3 regions of the Alteromonas sp. RW2A1 genome follow, and region 2 is predicted to be linked to each of the others. Evidence: predicted binding sites of a transcription regulator. Region 2 holds the regulator's gene; each other region holds the start of a gene.
The links. Region 2 encodes LexA, which represses DNA repair genes until DNA is damaged. Its sites were predicted from a motif close to TACTGTATNNNNATACAGTA; they were not measured.
Positions count from the first base shown of each region.

Region 1: BM528_RS17125 (YebG family protein) is a predicted target of LexA. The motif match lies at 3,263-3,282, and genes of this name have one in related genera.
Region 3: uvrD (DNA helicase II) is a predicted target of LexA. The motif match lies at 2,395-2,414, and genes of this name have one in related genera.

Region 1 is NZ_CP018031.1:3,875,479-3,882,328, reverse strand. Features, by position in the region: gene BM528_RS17140 (methyl-accepting chemotaxis protein) at 1-390, shown strand, start outside; gene BM528_RS17135 (ABC transporter permease) at 434-1,834, opposite strand; gene BM528_RS17130 (ABC transporter ATP-binding protein) at 1,834-2,583, opposite strand; gene BM528_RS17125 (YebG family protein) at 2,931-3,218, opposite strand; gene BM528_RS17120 (GAF domain-containing sensor histidine kinase) at 3,537-4,709, shown strand; gene rpsF (30S ribosomal protein S6) at 4,876-5,277, shown strand; gene rpsR (30S ribosomal protein S18) at 5,289-5,516, shown strand; gene rplI (50S ribosomal protein L9) at 5,543-5,995, shown strand; gene BM528_RS17100 (MBL fold metallo-hydrolase) at 6,320-6,850, shown strand, end outside.
Region 2 is NZ_CP018031.1:4,053,136-4,059,985, reverse strand. Features, by position in the region: gene BM528_RS17925 (GAF domain-containing protein) at 1-187, shown strand, start outside; gene BM528_RS18925 (GGDEF domain-containing protein) at 245-748, shown strand; gene lexA (transcriptional repressor LexA) at 855-1,481, shown strand; gene coxB (cytochrome c oxidase subunit II) at 2,087-3,229, shown strand; gene ctaD (cytochrome c oxidase subunit I) at 3,239-4,852, shown strand; gene BM528_RS17905 (cytochrome c oxidase assembly protein) at 4,937-5,524, shown strand; gene BM528_RS17900 (cytochrome c oxidase subunit 3) at 5,546-6,427, shown strand; gene BM528_RS17895 (DUF2909 domain-containing protein) at 6,447-6,656, opposite strand; gene BM528_RS17890 (SURF1 family protein) at 6,702-6,850, shown strand, end outside.
Region 3 is NZ_CP018031.1:205,242-212,091, forward strand. Features, by position in the region: gene BM528_RS00950 (GGDEF domain-containing response regulator) at 1-122, opposite strand, end outside; gene uvrD (DNA helicase II) at 163-2,334, opposite strand; gene cysE (serine O-acetyltransferase) at 2,645-3,445, shown strand; gene BM528_RS00965 (HAD-IA family hydrolase) at 3,542-4,297, opposite strand; gene xerC (tyrosine recombinase XerC) at 4,325-5,275, opposite strand; gene BM528_RS00975 (DUF484 family protein) at 5,281-5,976, opposite strand; gene dapF (diaminopimelate epimerase) at 5,973-6,803, opposite strand; gene lysA (diaminopimelate decarboxylase) at 6,839-6,850, opposite strand, start outside.

The DNA of each region.
Region 1 (6,850 bases), 180 kb from region 2:
CGTACTCGCGATTCAACAGATAAAATACATAATATTATCAACGAGCTTGCAGAGCGCTCGGACAGAGCAGTTAGAGTGTCTACCGACGGACTGGCGTCTGCTGAAAAAGGCAGCTTGATTGTCGAGGAAACTCGCGGAGCCTTATTTGAGATAAATAATGCAGTGAGCGGTATTGCAGATGCTACTGTTGAGATGTCATCGGCCGTTGAAGAGCAAAGTACGGTAGCCGAGCATATTAATCAGCAGCTTGTAGATGTGGCAGATGGCGCTGAAGAGACGCAGCGTTCCTCTGAAGCCTCACTTGCAGCGAGTGATGATTTAAAAGAAACAGTCAAACAAGTTCACGAACTCGTACTTCGCTTTAGTACCGAAAAACGCGTTGGTGAATAGCAGTCGTTTAGCAAAGTTAACGAGTAGGCTCTATGCCCACTCGTTAACTGTCATTTAAATCTCTGTGTAACCCCCGTCTATAGGCGGCATACGCGGGGAAAAAAGATACAAGATAAGTGCTTATTACAACAAGTAGTACGATAATAGCACTGCTTTTTGTGACTAGTACGCTTCCTAAAAATACCCCGTATTCGCTACTTAGCCAGGGCTTTATACCGTGTAAAAGGCCTAGCACTAATAATATACTTATACAGCAACCCGCAAGTGCGATAAGCAATGCTTCTATCTGCACCAGTATTAACAATGTTGCTGGGCTTGCCCCTATTATGCGAAGTACCGCAATTTCGCGGTAACGCTCTCGCATTGTTGCTAGCAGCATAGTGGAAAGCCCAAACAGTGAAGAAACAACAATGAGTGTTGATAGCAATAAAAGTAATGCCTCTACATTTCCCATGATTTGCCATAGTTCAGCAAGCGCCATTCCTGGCAATATAGCAAGCAACGGCTCATCGCTACGCTGATTAATTTGATATTGTAGTTGCAGAGCCGTTACTCGGTTTTCTAGCCCTAACATTACCGCCGATACTGAAGAGGTGCGGATGCTATCAATGTCATAGTTCTCATAATGCTCCTCATGATGCTCCTCATGATCCTTTTCATCGCGCCTTGAAGCATGGTCTTCGCTGTGTTCTGCTTCATGCACTTCAGCGCCATGCTGACCTGAAGAATGAGGTTTCGCTAACGCTGATGACTTTTTAATTACTGTTGGCTTTTTAATGGTTAACGGTTTAGTAATAGATGAAGAAGCACTATGGCTATGCGCTTGTTCTAAGCCGCTAAGGGTAATGTAAACCGCTTTATCAACAGGGGTGCCTGTTTTATTCAATACGCCTACCACGGTAAATGGGTAGGCGTCGTGCTGACGAAATGAAACATTGCCCAAACCATGGGATATAACAATGTTATCGGCGACGGAGTATCCTAAGCTCTCGGCAATATCTGCACCTATAACTGTAGAGCCAGCGTCGGAAAAAAGGCCTCCAGATGCAAAGGATAAAGGCTGTTTATCGCCATACTTAAAATGTTGGAAGTAGGCATTTGTGGTTCCAATAACACGAAAACCTTTATGCGTATCGCCAAGAGAGATAGGTATCAGCCATGAAACCCGAGGGTCTTCTTGAAGCGAGAGCACACTTTTCTTACTTATTCCTTTAGTGGGCGCCGACAGGTTGAATACTGAAGAGAGCAGTAAGTTCAGCTGTCCATTAGGTGCGCCAACAATAACATCGACGCCAGATACTGTTCGGGTAAAGCTACTTTTAACCTGAGTGCGAATGATATCAACCGAGAGTAAAAGACTCACGCTAATAACAATACTGACCAATGTCAGTAATGCCGTGCTTTTGCGACGTTTTAAGCTTTCAATGGCGATGGTGGTTAACATTAAAGCCCACCTTCCAACATCTTCAAAGACTCTGTATCAGAAGCAGCGTTATTTGGCGTTGTAAAATTCCGCATTTCTAGGTGGTTTGAGAAATACTTCATCATGTAAGGGTCATGACTTACGAAAACTAAGGCACTGTCTTTGGCGACACTTTTTAATATCGCCATAAAACTATCTCTTGCCTTCGCATCTAATGCCGACGTAGGCTCATCAACTATTAGAACATCAGGTGAATTTATTAGGGCGCGGGCAATTGCTATGCGCTGCTGCTGACCCACACTCAAAGCATCAGCTTTAACGTGAAGCACCTGTGGCGAAAGCGCTAATTGTTCAATTAACATAACAATGCGCTCATCGACTTTTTTACTTTTAATCGGGTTGCCAGCAAAATACATTGCAGCCTCTATGTTCTGCTTTACAGACAGATAGGGAATTAAATTAAATTGCTGAAAAACCACCCCGATGTGGTTGGCGCGAAATCGGTCTCGCTGTTTGTTTGAAAGAGAGGAGAAGGGTTTTTCTAGAAGGCTTATAGAGCCTGAGTCGGGTGTTAAAGTGCCGCTTAATAGATTGAGGAAGGTACTTTTGCCACTACCGGAGGGGCCGGAAAGAAAAACATGTTCGCCTTTATTCAATTGCCAATGGGGAATGTCGATAACGGGCGTGCCACCCTTTCGATAAGAAAAGCTAGCCCCATCGACAGCAATGGCGACTTTGTACGAACTCTCAGTTTTTGTTATCGCTTCCACGTAAATCCCTAACTAATCTCTCAAGTGCTCGCGTTTCATAAGCTGCTTCAGTACTTTGATACCTTATTACGGTAACGAGCTGACACAATGTATTGTTGCAACCATGCTACCGAATAAGTTGGTTGTTACATAGTTTTACAGCAAAAATCATTGTGTCTTCAGCACTTTTCTGTAGCGGGTTCTTTCGGCGTGATGCTCTGGCGCGTCACTAATAGCATTTACGGACTACGCACAAAGACTTGCCATAAAGTTCTTGTGATACAGTAAAAACGCCGCCTGGTTTAAGAGAGTTAGTCAGAAATTTAATCGCTGTTGCAAATATTTCTATTACAAGAAAGCGAAGCGCTTTATCCGTTGGCCTTAAGTTTTACTACTTCCGCGCTCTCATCTTCAAGCACGCTATCTGCAGTGGCCCCTTTAAAAATTTTGCTTACCTTGTCTTTATTCTTAGACAGTAGAATTGTTAGTTCTTCTACCGCCTTGTCTTCAAGAGTAATGCCTTTGGCGAGGATATACTGGGCTAAATTGTCCGCTGCATCTAGCATCTTATCGTACTGATCGGCTTCTTTTTTATCGGTAGTTACCAATTTTTCTACCCCTTTGTGCGTAACAACATACTGTGTGGTAATGGCCATGGTAGGTCCCCTTTTTGTAAGTTCCCGAAAACCTTACCGCATTTAACTGTATAAATAAACAGTTATTTGGTGGATTTTACAACAGCGCGTTGTAAAGTGGTTCAAGTTACATCCACGCTATATCAATAATTACTGTCAATACCTACTGTCTGTTCTGTGGATGTATAACATTTAACCAGGCCCTAAGATAATATCTTTTATTTTCCACTTTTCAGTGTCAACATACAGGTATGGGACGATTGCTCATTCATCGTGAAGCAGGTTTTTATTCCATAAAACCTTAAAAAGCTTGGACGCACGTAGCATGGAAAGACTTAAATGAGCACCACAACATCAACAGACATAAGCGCGATACAAACCATAGATGCTATTCCGCATATCATGGAGATGCTGGCAGATATCACGGGTTTACGATTTATTTGTGTTGCGCGGGTAACACAACAAGAGTGGACAATGTGTTCTGTGCTGGATCGGGTTGAATTTAATTTAAAACCTGGTGACCAGTTAGATATTCAAACCACGTTTTGTAATTCGGTTAGAATGTCCCAAAAGCCCATTGTTATAGAGCACGCCTCTAACGACGAGGAATATCAAAAAAGCCCTATCCCCGGTTTATACGGGTTTGAGAGTTACTTTTCCTATCCAATATACGATACCGAAGGGAATTTCTTCGGCACAATTTGTGGGTTAGACCCTTTGCCGGCGAAGTTAAAAACGGAGTCGATCACTCAACAGATATCTTCTTTTGCAGCGCTTATATCTCGTCAAATCACCCTTTACGAGTCTCTTGAAGATACCAAAGCTGAACTCTTTGATGAGCAATCTGCTGCCAAATTACGAGAGCAATATATTGCTATATTAGGCCACGACATTAGAACGCCTTTGTCATCAATCAAAATGGGGATCGATTTTCTCTCAGACTTGCCTCAAGAGCACACGGCTAAAACCATATTGAAACGCATGAATAACAGCGTTAGCCGTATGACTAGACTTATATCAGATGTAATGGATTTTACACACGGTAAAATGGGTAGCAGCATTCCGTTAGAAAAAAAACACACTAATAATTTAGGCGCACTATTGCGCTACACCGTGTCTGAGTTAGAGCTTACCCACAGCGAATGTGCTATCAAGTATCACATCAATATAAACACTTCGGTTTTTTGTGACCCAGACCGCTTAAGCCAGGTGTTGTCTAACTTATTGACAAATGCAATTGTTCACGGAGATATAACCAAGCCTATTCACGTTTATGCTGACTTAGTTGATAACGAACTTATTATACGCGTTACCAATAGCGGTGAGCCAATAGCAAAAGAATCTATGTCCCGTCTTTTCCAGCCGTTTTGGCGTCACGAGAAGCAGAAAGACGCAGGAGGTTTAGGGTTAGGCCTCTTCATCGCTTCGCAAATAGCAGCTGCTCACGAAGGAGTGCTGAGCGTCAATTCAGATAAAAAGCAAACCGAATTCGTCCTCGCCATTCCGGCATAGTCGTCAGCCCGCCATAGCAGCACATAATTATGCTCAGTACAGGTGATTAATGCTTGTGCAAATTCTACGGTATGCGTATAATGCGCGCCCTTACAGCCATCCTAACTCGTTCCTTGTCTCCATACAGTTGGCTGTACTGTCGAGGCTACAACCGTAAGGAGCTATAATGCGTCATTACGAAATCGTATTTATGGTTCACCCTGATCAGAGTGAACAAGTACCTGGTATGATCGAGCGTTATACTACAATTCTTAAGCAAGACGGTGGTCAGATTCATCGTTTAGAAGATTGGGGCCGTCGTCAATTGGCTTACCCAATCGAAAAGCTGCACAAAGCCCACTACGTACTAATCAATGCTGAAGCATCTGCAGAAGCTGTTGACGAATTGGAAAATGCTTTCCGTTTCAACGACGTGATCCTACGTAACATGGTTATGCGCACTAAGACTGCTGTGACTGAGCCTTCTCCAATGATGAAAGAAGAGCCACGTCGTGAGCGTCGTGACGATTCTGCTCCTCGCACAGAGCGTGCAGAAAAGAAAACTGAAACCACTGAAGACAACGCTTAAGGAGATCACCCATGGCTCGTTTTTTCAGACGTCGTAAGTTCTGCCGTTTCACTGCAGAAGGTGTGACCGAAATAGATTACAAAGATATCGCTACTCTTAAGAACTACATCACTGAGAGCGGTAAAATTGTCCCTAGCCGTATTACTGGTACTAGCGCAAAATATCAGCGTCAGTTGTCATCTGCGATAAAGCGCGCACGTTTTCTTGCGTTGCTTCCGTACACTGATTCACACAAGTAATTTGGCGAACTTAAGGGGTAGCTTAGATGAACATCATCCTACTAGATAAAATCGCCAACCTTGGCGGCTTGGGCGACCAAGTGACTGTAAAGTCTGGTTATGCGCGTAACTTCCTTTTCCCACAGGGTAAAGCGGTTCCTGCAACTAAAGACAACGTTGAAAAGTTCGAAGCACGTCGTGCTGAACTAGAAGCAAACATTGCTGAGCAGCTAGCTGCTGCAAACGCAAGTGCTGAGAAAATCAATGAGTTGGCTGAAGTTACAATTGCTGCACCTGCTGGTGAAGAAGGCAAGTTGTTTGGCTCTGTTGGTACTCGTGACATCGCTGATGCAATTACTGCAGCTGGCGTTGAAGTACAAAAATCTCAGGTTAAACTACCTACTGGTACACTTCGTGAAACCGGTGAGTACGACATCGACGTACAGCTTCACGCTGACGTAATCACTTCTATTAAAGTGATTATTATTGCTGAAGCGTAAGCGCTGACGATTAGTTGAAAAAGCCGCTCATTAGAGCGGTTTAATTAGATGGTCCGCCTCACCTCTAAGCTAATCTTAGAGTTAGGCAATCAAAGAGGCGAACCATCATGTCTACTATTAAAGTTCTTGGAATCGAAAGCGCCTAAACAGACTCCGAATACATTAGCGCATAACCAACCCCGTTATCGAAATTAATCATTGCAATAACGAGGCGGACCATACATTTTTATGTCTAAACATTTACTTACGTTTTTTGTTTTTTCCTTCTCCCTATTCAAGTACAAATATTTTACTATCAGTTTTATTGAAACCATTGAGCTCGAAATGAAATACGTCTTTTTACTCTTTACGCTCTTACTATGTGCATGCGCAGTAGACAATACTGTCCAAACTCTTGCGCACTCTAATACCGTAGTAAAGCGCTCGCAATTCGAGGGTGAGGAAGACCGGTTTGCCAACATTTATAAAAATTTTCCCGATTACCCAGTGACTTGCCAATCTAACTGCTATCCTCCAACTGAGCGCGTTGAGTGCGAAGCAAAAATGCAGGATTGCTTTTACAAAGGTAACAACCCTTCCTTATCAATCAACAGTGGCTTTACAATTAAATGGCTTGGTCATGCTAGCTTTGTTGTGTCTACCAGCAACAACCAGCAATTCTTGTTTGACCCTGTATTCGATCAGTTCGACTGGCCGGTAGACTGGGGCTTTAAGTTAGCAGAAGGCTTTTTTCGTCAGTCTGCGGCAACGATGACACGAGATGAAATAGAGCGCACAAATGCGGTGATGTACTCCCATATTCATTATGATCACTTCAATAAAGCAGACATTAAACACATAGGTAATAAGCCTTCA
Region 2 (6,850 bases):
TGCTAATTCGCCCATAAACCACCCTGCATCAAGAGGAACGCCAAAAGGTCATCCTCGAATAAACCGATTTCTAGGGCTACCGATTAAGATAAAAGATAGAGTTGTCGGTATGATAGGTTTAGCGAATAAGTTTGAGAGTTACAAACCCTCTGATGCCGAATTTTTCCAGCCATTTGTAGATGCCTGAGCTGGCCTTTTCTATGCCGTTGATTTAGAGCGAGCGAGAGCTGATGCTGAAGAAAGACTGCGCAAGCTGGCAATGACAGACCCCCTTACGGGGCTTCTCAACAGGCGCTCTTTTTTAGATGAGTGCAATAGAATTGCTCAAACACACAAGCAGACTGCTGTGGCGATAGTGGATATAGATTACTTCAAAAGCATTAACGATACCTACGGACATGATGCCGGCGATTACGCCTTAAAAGAGATCGCAAACATTACTCAATCCATCTGCAACGAGCATGGCGTTGTGGCAAGGTTAGGCGGTGAAGAGTTCGCTATTGTATTGGTAGACAAAACCCCAAAAGACGCTGATTTGATTTTTGAAAGACTGCGGGATGCAATTAATTCAGCTCAGTTTAATTATAAAGCGGACCGTATTAGTCTAACAATCAGTACTGGTGTGAGTTATACGATGGATTCTTTCGAGGTTGACTTTAGTGCTTACCTATCTGTTGCAGATCAGGCACTTTATGAAGCTAAGTCCATTGGGCGTAATCAGGTATGCTGGCAACCTGGAATACGTTAAATGGTCGGTATTAAATCCGATTTTTTGTCTGTAGCGCCCGTCAGCGCTTGTTATTTGAATTTAGGTGTATATACTTACAGGAACTGTATGGACAGACAGGTCTTTTATGCGCCCACTCACAGCTCGACAAACAGAAGTTTTAGAACTTATTAAATCTAATATGCAAGCAACGGGAATGCCACCCACGCGTGCAGAAATAGCCCGTCACTTAGGTTTTAAATCGGCAAATGCCGCTGAAGAACATTTAAAGGCCCTTGCGCGTAAAGGCGTGATTGAAATTCTTCCCGGTACATCTCGTGGTATCAAGTTAACCATTCCGATAGAAGATGAAATAGCCGAAGAAGAAGGTTTACCGCTTATTGGGCGAGTTGCTGCCGGTGAACCAATTCTTGCTCAAGAGCACGTAGAGTCTCATTATAAAGTTGATCCTGCTCTGTTCCAGCCTCACGCTGACTTTCTATTGCGTGTAAACGGCATGAGTATGAAAAATATCGGCATACTCGACGGCGATTTACTAGCCGTTCATCGCACCACCGACGTGCACAATGGTCAGGTTGTTGTGGCCAGAGTCGATGAAGATGTAACGGTAAAACGTTTGGAAAAGCGTGGCCGAGAAGTGCTACTTCACGCTGAAAATGAAGAGTTTTCACCCATTAAAGTTGATTTAGCAAACGAACCTTTCGCGATTGAAGGTATTGCTGTAGGCGTTATTAGAAACGCTGACTGGATGTAGCCTTTTACCTTACTGTATTAAAAGCGGCATGATAGCCGCTTTTTTTAGCACTTAAGTCTAATAATCTCCCCTATTTCTCCTGTATAAGCTACAACTTTCAGTACTTATAAATATCATTGATATACCATTTTAGGCGTAAATCTTTAAGCGCCAGTTAAGATGGTTTTGCGCTGGTTTCGAGAGTGTTGCTAAACGAGCTCTGCTCAAAATTTATTCAATATTTGCCGCTTAGCGTTTGATTTTAAGAAATTAAATGGCAATAACCTGCACAACCAATCACTCCAAAAATCTACTCCCTATAACTCTGTTATCCCCCATCTGTGGCACTTTGCTTACTATTTGAGTAACGACCACGAAATTCTGCTTAGATTAAATTTTGACCTCTTCATTAAAATTTTAACAGAAAAGACTAGACGGAACGCTATTATTGCGCAATTCTTATACAAGCTTTAACAAAATAATAACAATGACTTTGAATTCAATTTACAAATTGATGTATTGAGTTAATCGTTCACAAACCACTTGGTAGAGACTGCGCAAAATAACATTTGGCGTTAATGGCTCTGCCATTACGGAGGTGCTGAGTGAAATCACTAAAGATCGCAATGTCAAAATGGTGTGTTAGCGTTCCATTTTTGTTCTTTTCTCAATTCCTTTTCGCGCAAGAGGCCGCAGAAGAATTATCTTCGCTTAATCTTCGCCGCGGTGCTACTGACATAAGTGGCCAAGTATACGACCTGCATATGCTCATGTTCTTTATATGTGTAGCTATTGCCGTGGTGGTGTTTGGAGTTATGTTTGCTTCTATGTATTTACATAGAAAGTCACGAGGCGCCAAGCCAGCAAACTTTCATGAAAATGTAAAAGTAGAAATTGCATGGACGGTGGTTCCATTCCTCATCCTTATTTTTATGGCCGTACCCGCTGCCAATACGCTTATTGCCATGGAAGATACCTCTGAAGCTGACATGACCGTTCTAGTGACAGGATCTCAATGGAAGTGGCATTACAAGTACATGGACAGTGACGTTGAATACTATTCTTTGCTTGCTACTCAGCGTGAGCAAATTCAAAACAAATTTACGAAGACCGACAATTACTTATTAGAGGTAGATCGTCCTTTAGTAATTCCCACCGGGCAAAAGGTGCGATTTTTGATCACATCGGACGACGTTATTCACTCTTGGTGGGTACCCGACTTTGCGGTGAAGAAAGATGCTAATCCAGGCTTTATTAATGAAGCTTGGGCAAAAGTTAACGAGCCAGGCGTTTACAGAGGCCAATGTGCGGAGTTGTGCGGTAAAGACCACGGTTATATGCCGGTAGTGGTTATCGCAAAGGAACCAGCGGAGTTCGACGCGTGGATGGGTGAGCAGGAAGATCGTGCACGTAAAGCGAAAGAAGAAGAACAGCGCTTACTATCGATGAATATGTCAATGGATGAACTTATGACAGAAGGTGAGCGAGTTTACAACGCCACATGCGCAGCGTGTCATATGCCAAATGGTGAAGGTCTGCCGGGCGTTTTCCCAGCGCTTAAAGGCAGCAAAATGGCACTGGAAGATCAAACTGGGCACATTGAAATTGTGCTTCACGGCAAGGCCGGAACGGCGATGCAGTCGTTTAGCAAGATGTTGAGCCTTAAAGAAATTGCAGCGGTTGTTACCTACGAGCGAAATGCGTGGGGCAATAACACCGGTGACATGGTTCAGGCTAAAGATGTCAACGCTTTAGCAACTGGAAACTAGGAGCGAATGATGAGTAAAGCAACTGAAGTAATTTCGCCAGATACCTCTGTGCATCACGATGACCACGATCATCATGACCATATACCGAAGGGAATTACGCGCTGGCTGTTCACTACGAATCACAAAGATATAGGTACATTGTATTTATGGTTCGCTTTCATCATGTTTTTGGTGGGCGGTGCTATGGCAATGGTTATTCGAGCTGAGTTGTTTCAGCCTGGGTTACAAATTGTCGAGCCAAACTTTTTTAACCAGATGACTACTGTTCATGGGTTAATTATGGTGTTTGGTGCCGTAATGCCTGCGTTTACCGGGCTGGCAAACTGGTTAATTCCAATGATGATTGGGGCACCAGATATGGCGCTTCCCAGAATGAACAACTGGAGCTTTTGGATTTTACCAGGCGCCTTTTTAATTCTACTTAGTTCCTTGTTTATGGAAGGTGGCGGTCCGGCGTTTGGTTGGACTTTCTATGCCCCACTATCAACAACCTATAGTGGCGACTCTACAGCACTGTTCGTCTTCTCTGTTCATATTATGGGTATTTCCTCAATCATGGGGGCGATAAACGTTATCGTAACTATCTTTAACATGCGCGCGCCTGGTATGACATGGATGAAAATGCCGCTGTTTGTATGGACTTGGCTAATTACTGCGTTCTTGCTTATTGCAGTTATGCCTGTGTTAGCAGGTGCAGTCACTATGGTACTGACCGACAAATTCTTTGGCACAAGCTTCTTCGATGCGGCCGGTGGTGGCGACCCCGTTATGTTCCAGCATATTTTCTGGTTCTTCGGACACCCTGAGGTTTACATTATGATACTGCCAGCGTTTGGCATTATCTCTCAAATAGTCCCTACGTTCTCCCGCAAGCCGCTATTTGGTTATGCCTCAATGGTGTATGCAACAGCGTCTATAGCATTACTGTCATTTGTTGTTTGGGCTCACCATATGTTTACCACAGGTATGCCGGTTTACATGGAGATGTTCTTTATGTTTGCCACCATGCTCATTTCCGTTCCCACGGGGGTGAAGGTATTTAACTGGGTAGCCACCATGTGGCGAGGGTCGCTTACCTTTGAAATGCCAATGATGTTCGCTATTGCGTTTATCGTGCTATTCACTATTGGTGGGCTATCGGGACTCATGCTGGCAATAACACCGGTTGATTTCCAATATCATGATACCTACTTCGTGGTCGCTCATTTCCACTATGTACTGGTTACTGGTGCTGTCTTCTCCATTATGGCTGCTGTTTACTACTGGCTGCCTAAATGGACGGGCAAAATGTACGACACCACACTGGCGAAGTGGCACTTCTGGTGCTCTCTTGTTTCGGTAAATGTACTGTTCTTCCCTATGCACTTTGTTGGTTTGGCGGGGATGCCTCGTCGTATTCCAGACTACGCACTTCAATTTGCAGACTTCAATAAATGGATAAGTCTAGGTGGCTTCGCCTTTGGGTTGTCTCAACTTATTTTCTTAGCGCTATTAATTAAAGCGTGCAAAAAACAAGGCGAGCCAGTATCGGCACAGGTATGGGATGGAGCTGAAGGGCTCGAGTGGGAAATTCCTTCTCCTGCGCCTTATCACACATTCGAGACGCCACCAGTAGTTAAATAGTGTTTCGAACTTAGACTGAGACGGGGCTATTAGTAATGGCCCCTGGCAGACTAAGAAATAGAATTCCAAGCGGAGGCACAGTGTATGACACAAGCAAGTGCGAACAATAAGATGGTGGTCAAATTAGTGGCCATTGTTATTGGTATGTTTGGATTCGGTTTTGCGTTAGTGCCGCTTTACGATGTCTTTTGCGACATTGCTGGCATAAATGGCAAGACAGAGGGGACTGCAGCGGTTTATCAATCTATCGATATTGATGAAAGCAGAGAGGTTACCGTTGAATTTATTACTCGCACTAATACCGGAATGCCGTGGGAGTTTCGAGCAGAAACCAAACGTATAAAAGTACACCCTGGTGAGTTGAACACGGTGTCGTTTTACGTGCGAAATCCGGCATCGAGCAATATTATCGCACAAGCTATACCGTCGGTTTCGCCAGGCACTGCAGCCATATATCTCAATAAAACCGAATGTTTCTGCTTTAATCAGCAGCCATTGCAGGCGGGGGCAGAAGCCTATATGCCTATGCAGTTTTATGTAGACCCACAGCTACCTGAAGATATTACGTTTTTTACATTGCAGTACACACTCTATGACGTCACCGCGAGAGCGAGTGATCTAACAACTAAACCGAATCCTTTTATGGATCCGTCGTTACAAAGCGGCGAATAGTCTGTTTGGGATAAGGAGAAAATGATGCAGCAAGAATATCAAAAATATTATGTACCCGCGCAAAGTCCGTGGCCCATTGTGGGGGCGGTCGCTCTGTTTTTAATCGCAGTAGGTGCCGGCAATTTTGTGGTTGAGGCAACGAAGGGCGAAAGTGGTTATGGCAGCTATGTGCTGCTAGCAGGGATTGTTGTTTTATTAGTTATGCTAATAGGATGGTTTAAAAACCAAATAGATGAGTCTATGTCTGGACTGTACAGCGACCAGTTAGGACGCTCTTACAGACAGGGCATGAGTTGGTTTATCTTTTCTGAAGTGATGTTTTTTGGAGCCTTCTTTGGCGCACTCTACTACGCGAGATTTATCGCTGTTCCATGGTTGGGCGGTGATTCAAATAATGCGATGACAAACGAAGTGCTTTGGCCAGGGTTCGAGGCCATGTGGCCACTGGTGAACACCCCAGGCGGTATTACCACACAAGAAATGAGTCCAGGTGGATTGCCCACTATTAATACAATTATTTTGCTTGTCTCCTCAGTGACGCTGCATTTCGCACATGTTGGTTTGGAGCAAAATAAGCGCAAACAGCTCACTCTTATGTTAGGTGCGACTATCTTACTTGGCTGTGGATTCTTGTTTTTGCAGGTTGAAGAGTACATCCATGCATACCGCGATTTGGGCTTAACTCTGCAATCGGGCATTTACGGTAATACTTTCTTTATGCTGACAGGGTTTCACGGCATGCACGTTACCTTGGGCACTATCATTCTAATTGTGATGTTCTTCAGGGTGTTGAAAGGCCACTTCACGCCAAAAGAGCACTTTGCCTTCCAGGCAGGAAGCTGGTACTGGCACTTCGTTGATGTGGTGTGGGTAATGTTGTTTATTTTCGTCTACGTGTTGTAGCGCAGCTAGTCGCCAAGCCCTAATAAGGCCTAGGGTTTGGCGAAATTAACCCAGTTCCAATAGCTATCAATATAAGTACAACGATGATGACAGAGGTAAGTACCCTTCGGCCGATATATTTGCTCATAGGGCCATCTTTAGGATCGTTTTTCATCATCACACGCATGGCCATAAAGAGATTAACAATCATAAATAACACCAGGGCGACAAGGATTACTTTTATTAACATAACCATCTCTTCTTTTTTTATTTGTTTTGGTTGGAGCTGTTAAGTATGTCACAACGTTTTCAGTTTTTATTTCCTTGGCTAGTCACCGCAGTGAGTGTGGCGGCGATGTGTGGCCTGGGATTTTGGCAACTGGAGCGTATGGTCGAAAAACAGCAGCGTTTAGCAAGCATAGCGCAAAAGCAAAGCAATGAAAG
Region 3 (6,850 bases), 300 kb from region 2:
CGAGCGCGCCCTTCCATAAGCGAGGTAGCACCGACAGGGGTTAAGCCTGCACGCCTCACCAGCCTCGATATAATTTCAAGGTTGTTATCGCCATTTTCAATGACCAGCACATGTTGCTGCATATAATCCAACTTAGATACAGGCTACCTTGCCGTGTTAGTACTACGCTTTATCCAGTTTTGCGTAGGCGAGAACCAGCCACTTACTGCCAAATTCATCAAAGTTGACTTGCACGCGCGCGTGCTCACCGCTGCCTTCATAATTCAGCACAATACCCTCACCAAACTTGCGATGCACCACACGTTCGCCCAACTTAAAGCCGGTTTCTTCAAATGACGCATGAGACGTCATTGGGCTAAATCTGTTGTGCACGGGGCGCGATATCGTCGACTTTAGCCGAACCTCTTCAATGCAATCATCGGGCATTTCACGAATAAAGCGCGACGCTGTATGGTATTTGTCTTGACCATATAATCTACGACTTTCGGCATAAGTGATATACAACTTTTGCATAGCCCGAGTCATACCAACATAGCAGAGACGACGCTCTTCTTCCATTCTGCCTGGTTCATCATTGGTCATTTGACTGGGGAACATGCCTTCTTCTACACCCGCTAAAAACACGAGCGGAAACTCGAGGCCTTTCGCTGTGTGTATGGTCATCATTTGCACCGCATCCTGGTCTTTATCGGCTTGTGTATCGCCCGCTTCCAACGATGCATGAGCTAAAAACGCTGCTAGCGGCGTCATTTCTTCAGCTTCATCGGGCACAATAAAGGTTTTACATGCGGTAACCAGTTCTTCCAAGTTTTCCAGGCGCGCTTGGGCTTTTTCACCGCGTTCAGACTGATACATAGCGTAGAGCCCAGACTGGCGTATTGCTTTATCTGCTTGTTGTTCAAGGGGGTCATCAACCGTTGATTGCTCAAGCTCTGTCACTAGCAACACAAAACTTTGAATGGCGTTAAGGGCACGACCTTTCAAACTGGCTTCGTTAATAAGTAGCTGGCTAGCCTGCCACATGGAACAGTTGTGAGAGCGTGCGGTCTCGCGAATTTGCGACAGCGTTTTTTCGCCAATACCGCGACTTGGTGTATTCACCACGCGCTCGAAAGCCGCATCATCGTGAGGGTGGCTTACCATGCGCATATAGCCAAGTGCATCTCTAATTTCTTGACGCTCGAAGAATCGTAGACCACCGTAAATACGATACGCCAAACCCTCGTGAAGTAACGCTTCTTCTAAAACACGAGATTGTGCGTTGTTTCTATATAAAATGGCGGTATCACTAAGCGCATGGCCCTGATTTAGCCAGTCTTTAATTTTTGATACGATAAAACGGGCTTCATCTAGTTCGTTAAACCCCGCGTACACCGAGATAAGCTCGCCCTGCTTATCTTCTGTCCACAACTCTTTACCTAAACGACCAGTATTGTTGTCGATTACCGTGTTGGCTGCTTTTAAGATGTTGCCGGTGGAACGATAATTCTGTTCTAAGCGAATGGTGGCAGGTGATTCGAAGTCTTTTAAGAAGTGCTGAATGTTGTCTACGTTAGCGCCACGCCAGCCGTAAATCGATTGGTCGTCGTCGCCAACAATCATAATATTGTTATTATCGCCGCTGCACAGCATGCGCAGCCAGGCGTATTGAATGTTGTTGGTATCTTGGAATTCGTCTACCAACACAGCTCGAAATCGACGTTGGTAATGCGCTAGCACTTCTGGATTTTTCGCCCATAGTTCGTGGGCACGAAGCAATAGTTCAGCAAAGTCTACCAGGCCAGAGCGGTCGCAGGCGTCTTGATAAGCGGTATACACTTCACGCATGGTTTTCTGAATATGATCGCCATGGGTTTCAATGTGTTGCGGGCGCAAGCCTTCGTCTTTATTGCCGTTTATGTACCACTGAATTTGACGGGGCGGATAATGCTTTTCGTCTAAGTTCATGGCTTTTAGTATGCGACGGATAAGGCGGTATTGGTCGTCTGAATCGATAATTTGAAAATTTTCAGGTAATTTCGCTTTAGCGTGATGGGCTCGTAATAAGCGATGTGCCAAGCCGTGGAAGGTGCCAATCCACATGTTGTGCAGGCTTCTGCCCATTAACGACTCTATTCGTCCGCGCATTTCTTTTGCGGCTTTATTCGTAAAGGTTACGGCTAGAATTGAGAAGGGGGCGATATTCTCGACTTCCATAAGCCATGCAATGCGATGCACCAATACCCGCGTTTTGCCACTTCCTGCGCCGGCCAAAACAAGCGCGTTTGAAAGTGGTGCTGCTACAGCCTCACGCTGTTTGTCGTTTAGCTCATCTAGCAGTCTGGATACATCCATAGTGTGGCACCTATTATCTTATTTCATATACAAATTAAACGCGCCGCTATTATGCCAGCTGCCTGTTAATTTATACAGTCCAGTTTTGCGCGTTTAAAATGCAGTTTTAAGTGTTCTTAAATGGAATAACTAATACGAAATTGTTTAGCTTTGTTGATCGAAAAAACTTCACCTTGGGTACTAGTGTTATATTGATATTCTGTAATCTCAGGTAAACTCTGAGTCCTACACTCGGTTCTTCAAACGTTTTGCGCTTTTAGGCAAAGACAATCGTTTATGACGTCTGCGATATACACCAACAGGAAATGCCATGACTTCTCTTTCTATGCCCATCGATTTTTGGTCAACCTTGAAACAAGAAGCAAAAGTAGTCGCTGATAACGAACCCTTGTTATCGAGCTATGTTCACGCCAGTGTATTGGCTCACCATAACTTTGAGTCGTGCTTAAGTTTTATTTTATCTAACAAAATGGCCGACGATGTTATGCCTGCATTAGCTATTCGTGAGGTGTTTGACGAGGCTTATTTGTTAGAGCCTGGCATTAGCGAGGCAGCAATGGCAGATATTTTAGCGATAAAAGCTCGCGACGCTGCTGTTGATGACTATCTTACGCCATTGCTCCATTTTAAAGGCTTTCACGCGGTGCAGGTTCACCGAATGGCACATTATTTGTGGATGCATAATCGTCACCAGCTAGCGCTTTTCCTTCAAAGCCGTAACTCGGCAAGCTTCAGCGTAGACATCCATCCGGCTGCACAAATTGGTAAAGGCGTTATGTTCGACCACGCCACCGGCATTGTTGTAGGTGAAACAGCCGTGATAGAAGACAATGTGTCACTTCTTCAAAGCGTGACACTAGGCGGTACGGGTAACGAGTCTGGCGACCGCCACCCTAAAATTCGACAGGGTGTGCTAGTGGGCGCTGGTGCAAAAATACTGGGTAATATTGAAATTGGCGAGGGCTCTAAAGTAGGCGCCGGCAGTGTGGTGCTAAATAACGTTCCGCCCCACGTTACCGTAGTAGGTGTACCGGCAAAAGTAGTAGGTCGGCCCATTTGCCAAAACCCCTGCGAGTCTATGCAGCAAAATGTGCTAGAAGACAATGCTTAAAGAGGACAACGTCTAAAGAAGACAACACCTAAAGAGGATAACGCTTAACACCTATCTTATGCTGATCTGGCATTAGCCCATTAGCGTGGCTGTTTGTTATTCACAGAAATAAGCGAGGTCAGATAAACTGCTTAGCGCAACGTGAGGCAGTACCGACACCGGCTCATTGTGTAAATCCATGGGCCGATTGCAGGCGAACCAAGCGGCTTGGAAGTTTGCGTTCACTGCGCCCAACACATCCTTAACAAGATTATCTCCCACATGTAAAATATGGCTAGCTGGTAGTTCTAACAGTGCTGCTGCCTCGTTAAACATGCCTACTGCCGGCTTCATAGGGCGTGTCAGGCTTGCGTGCAAGATAGTGTCAAAATAGGGCGTAATCCCTATTTTATCCGCATCAACATTGCCATTGGTTATGCCAATAAGCGGCATGCGTGTGCTTAGGTGTTGAAGAATGTGGTGCACATCTGGCGCTAGCGTCAAATTGCTTCGCGCATCATAAAAACAGTTAAAACAGGCTTCTACTTCCTGCTTGAGCTGACTGTTGTGACTGTCATCGTTAGCTATTTCAACGCAAAGTGTACTTGAGTTTTTGCCTGACAGCGCTGCAGTAAGTATAACTTTGCGCAGTTGCCCCATGTCAGATCCCAAGCGAGGGTCTAGTCTAATTGCGGCACATTTTAAATCATACCAATTACGGGGTGAGAGCGTGGCCGCATGAGGGTGGTGCTCGGCTAAGTGAGCAGCTAACGCGGCCTCAGCCTGTCTTATAACCGGTTCATTATCGTAAAGCGTATCGTCAAGATCGAAGGTCATGGCCTTCACCTTGTTAACGGGTTTAAAAAACTGCATAAACTGGCTAGCCTTAATATTGTGTGTTTATTTGTCGTTTTTACTTTTATGTGCACGGGGGTGGGCAGCGTCGTAAACATTCGCAAGATGCTGAAAGTCGAGATGCGTATAAACCTGTGTAGTAGATAAATTTGCGTGCCCTAGCAACTCTTGAACGGCTCGTAAGTCACCGCTTGACTCTAGTACGTGGGTAGCAAAGGAATGGCGCAGTTTGTGAGGGCTGACTTTCTGCGAAATTGATTGGGTTTGTGCCATTTTATCCAGTCTGTTTGCAACCTGCCGATTTGATATCCGGGTTTTGCGTTTGCTTACGAACACGGCACTTTCATAAGGAGATGCATAGGCTGGCCTAGCCTTTAACCAGGCATTAAGTGCTTTTTGTGCGTGTCTACCAAGTGGGAGTATTCTCTGCTTACTGCCTTTGCCCGTTACCCTAATCGTACCGTCTTTTAGGCAGTCGGCAAGGTCAAGCCCTGTCAACTCATTCAACCGCAATCCACAGCCGTACATTAACTCAAACATGGCGTTGTCGCGCAGTTGCATGCCCTCGTCATCTTCACTGCCTGTTTGTGCGCCGAGCAACTGCTGCATTTCATCCACACTAAGTTGTTTAGGTAAAGGCTTGCCTTGCTTGGGTGCTTGGATACCTTCTAATGGGTTGCTGAAAAGCTGCTGATGCTCAATAAGGTAATGGCAAAATGTGCGCAGTGCTGAGAGGCGAAGCGCAATACTTCGCGCGCTGTGTCCCGACATTTTTCCGTCGGCCATCACACGTTTGATGTCGCTAGGTGTTAGCCCAGACCATTCGTGCAGATTCAATAGTTTGGCTACTTCGGTTAGCTGGCGGCTGTAATTTTTAACCGTATGGCCGGAGAGTCCGCGCTCTACCTGCAAATGCAATAAAAATTTATCAATCCAGTGTTGACATGCGTCACTGATTAGGTTTTGAGAAGAGTTTTGCGATGCGTCGTGAGACACAGAAATTAGTACCCCATCATGTCGGGTAAGATAATGTTGAGTACCTGCTGTAGCTGCTGAAGTAATAGCGTGTCCATATCAGGCGTGAAATGACTGGCGTCGCTGCTGCTTATTCCCAAAATGCCAAGGTCGCGGTTATCACCAAGAATCATCAGAGCCACTGACTCTGCGCTACTTTCTCCAAACAACAATTGACGCTCGTGCTGCGAAAGACGTCCGAAAAAGAAGTTAGACTGTTTAAACCGCTTTTCGGTAAACAATCGCTGTTGTAATTCGGGGATCGCATGAGGGCCTTTAAAGCTTTTGATGACCGCTGAAGATAGCTGCAAACGCTCTTGCAAGACATCCTCAAGAGTAAACTGAACCTCGGCAACGCTTTCACAGCGCAGAAGTTGAACGTTTAGGTCTGTGTAAACGCGGTATATTTTTTCGTTTTGTTTGGCGATAGACACCAATTGGTTGAGCTTGAGGTTAAGCTGACGCACTTTTTTTCTCAGTTGCTCACCCTGAATTTCAACTAACGACACGCTGCCTTTCTGCTCGTGTGGAAACTTTATCTTTTCAAGGAGTTCTGGATATTGCACGAAAAGCTCGGGGTTTTCTAACAAGTAATCGCGCACCTGCGCTGGAGTGAGCGCCGAGGTGTCGTTAAAGGGCTCAATAATTTGAGTGGCGTTAGATTGCCCGAGTAATTCGCTCATATTGTTATTTGTCCGTCGTATACGTGTTCAGCAGGCCCTGTCATTTTCATCACGCTATCTGGCCCTGGCCAGCGAATTCGCAAGCTGCCGCCAGGCAAATCTACCCGCACATCTTTTCCTAATTTACCTTGTATTTGACCAATTGCAACTGCCGCGCATGCGCCGCTGCCACAGGCCAAAGTTTCCCCTGAGCCGCGCTCAAATACACGAAGCTTAATGTGTGATTCGTTGATTACCTGCATAAAGCCAACATTAACGCCTTCTGGAAACCGCTCATGCTTCTCTACCGCTGGGCCAATCTCGTGGACTAGCGCCGTATCAACATCGTCCACTTCCATTACACAGTGGGGATTGCCCATAGAGGCGGCACCAATAAACAAGGTTTTATCGCCCAAGCGCAAAATATAGGTATTTTCTTGCTTGTTGGCCTTAAGGGGCACAGAGGCGGGTTCGAACATAGGCTTGCCCATATTCACGGTAACCTGGCCATCTTTCTCAAGATACAGCACCATTTTCCCGGCTTTTGTGCTTACTACAATTTTGTTGCGACTGATGAGCCCGTGTTGCCTCACGAAACGTGCGAAACAGCGAGCGCCGTTGCCACACTGTTCCACTTCCGACCCATCGGCATTAAAAATGCGATAGTGAAAGTCTTGCTCTGGGTCATAAGGTGGCTCAACCATCAGTAATTGGTCGAAACCAATGCCAAAGTTCCGGTCGGCCAGCTGTTTTATTTTATCTTTTGAGAAAAATACATTTTGGGTAACGTTATCAATAACCATGAAATCGTTGCCCAAACCGTGCATTTTAGAAAATTGAACCTGCATTAACGGTGCGTCTTAATCTTATATTTGTCTCTAGTTTACGGAAGTTT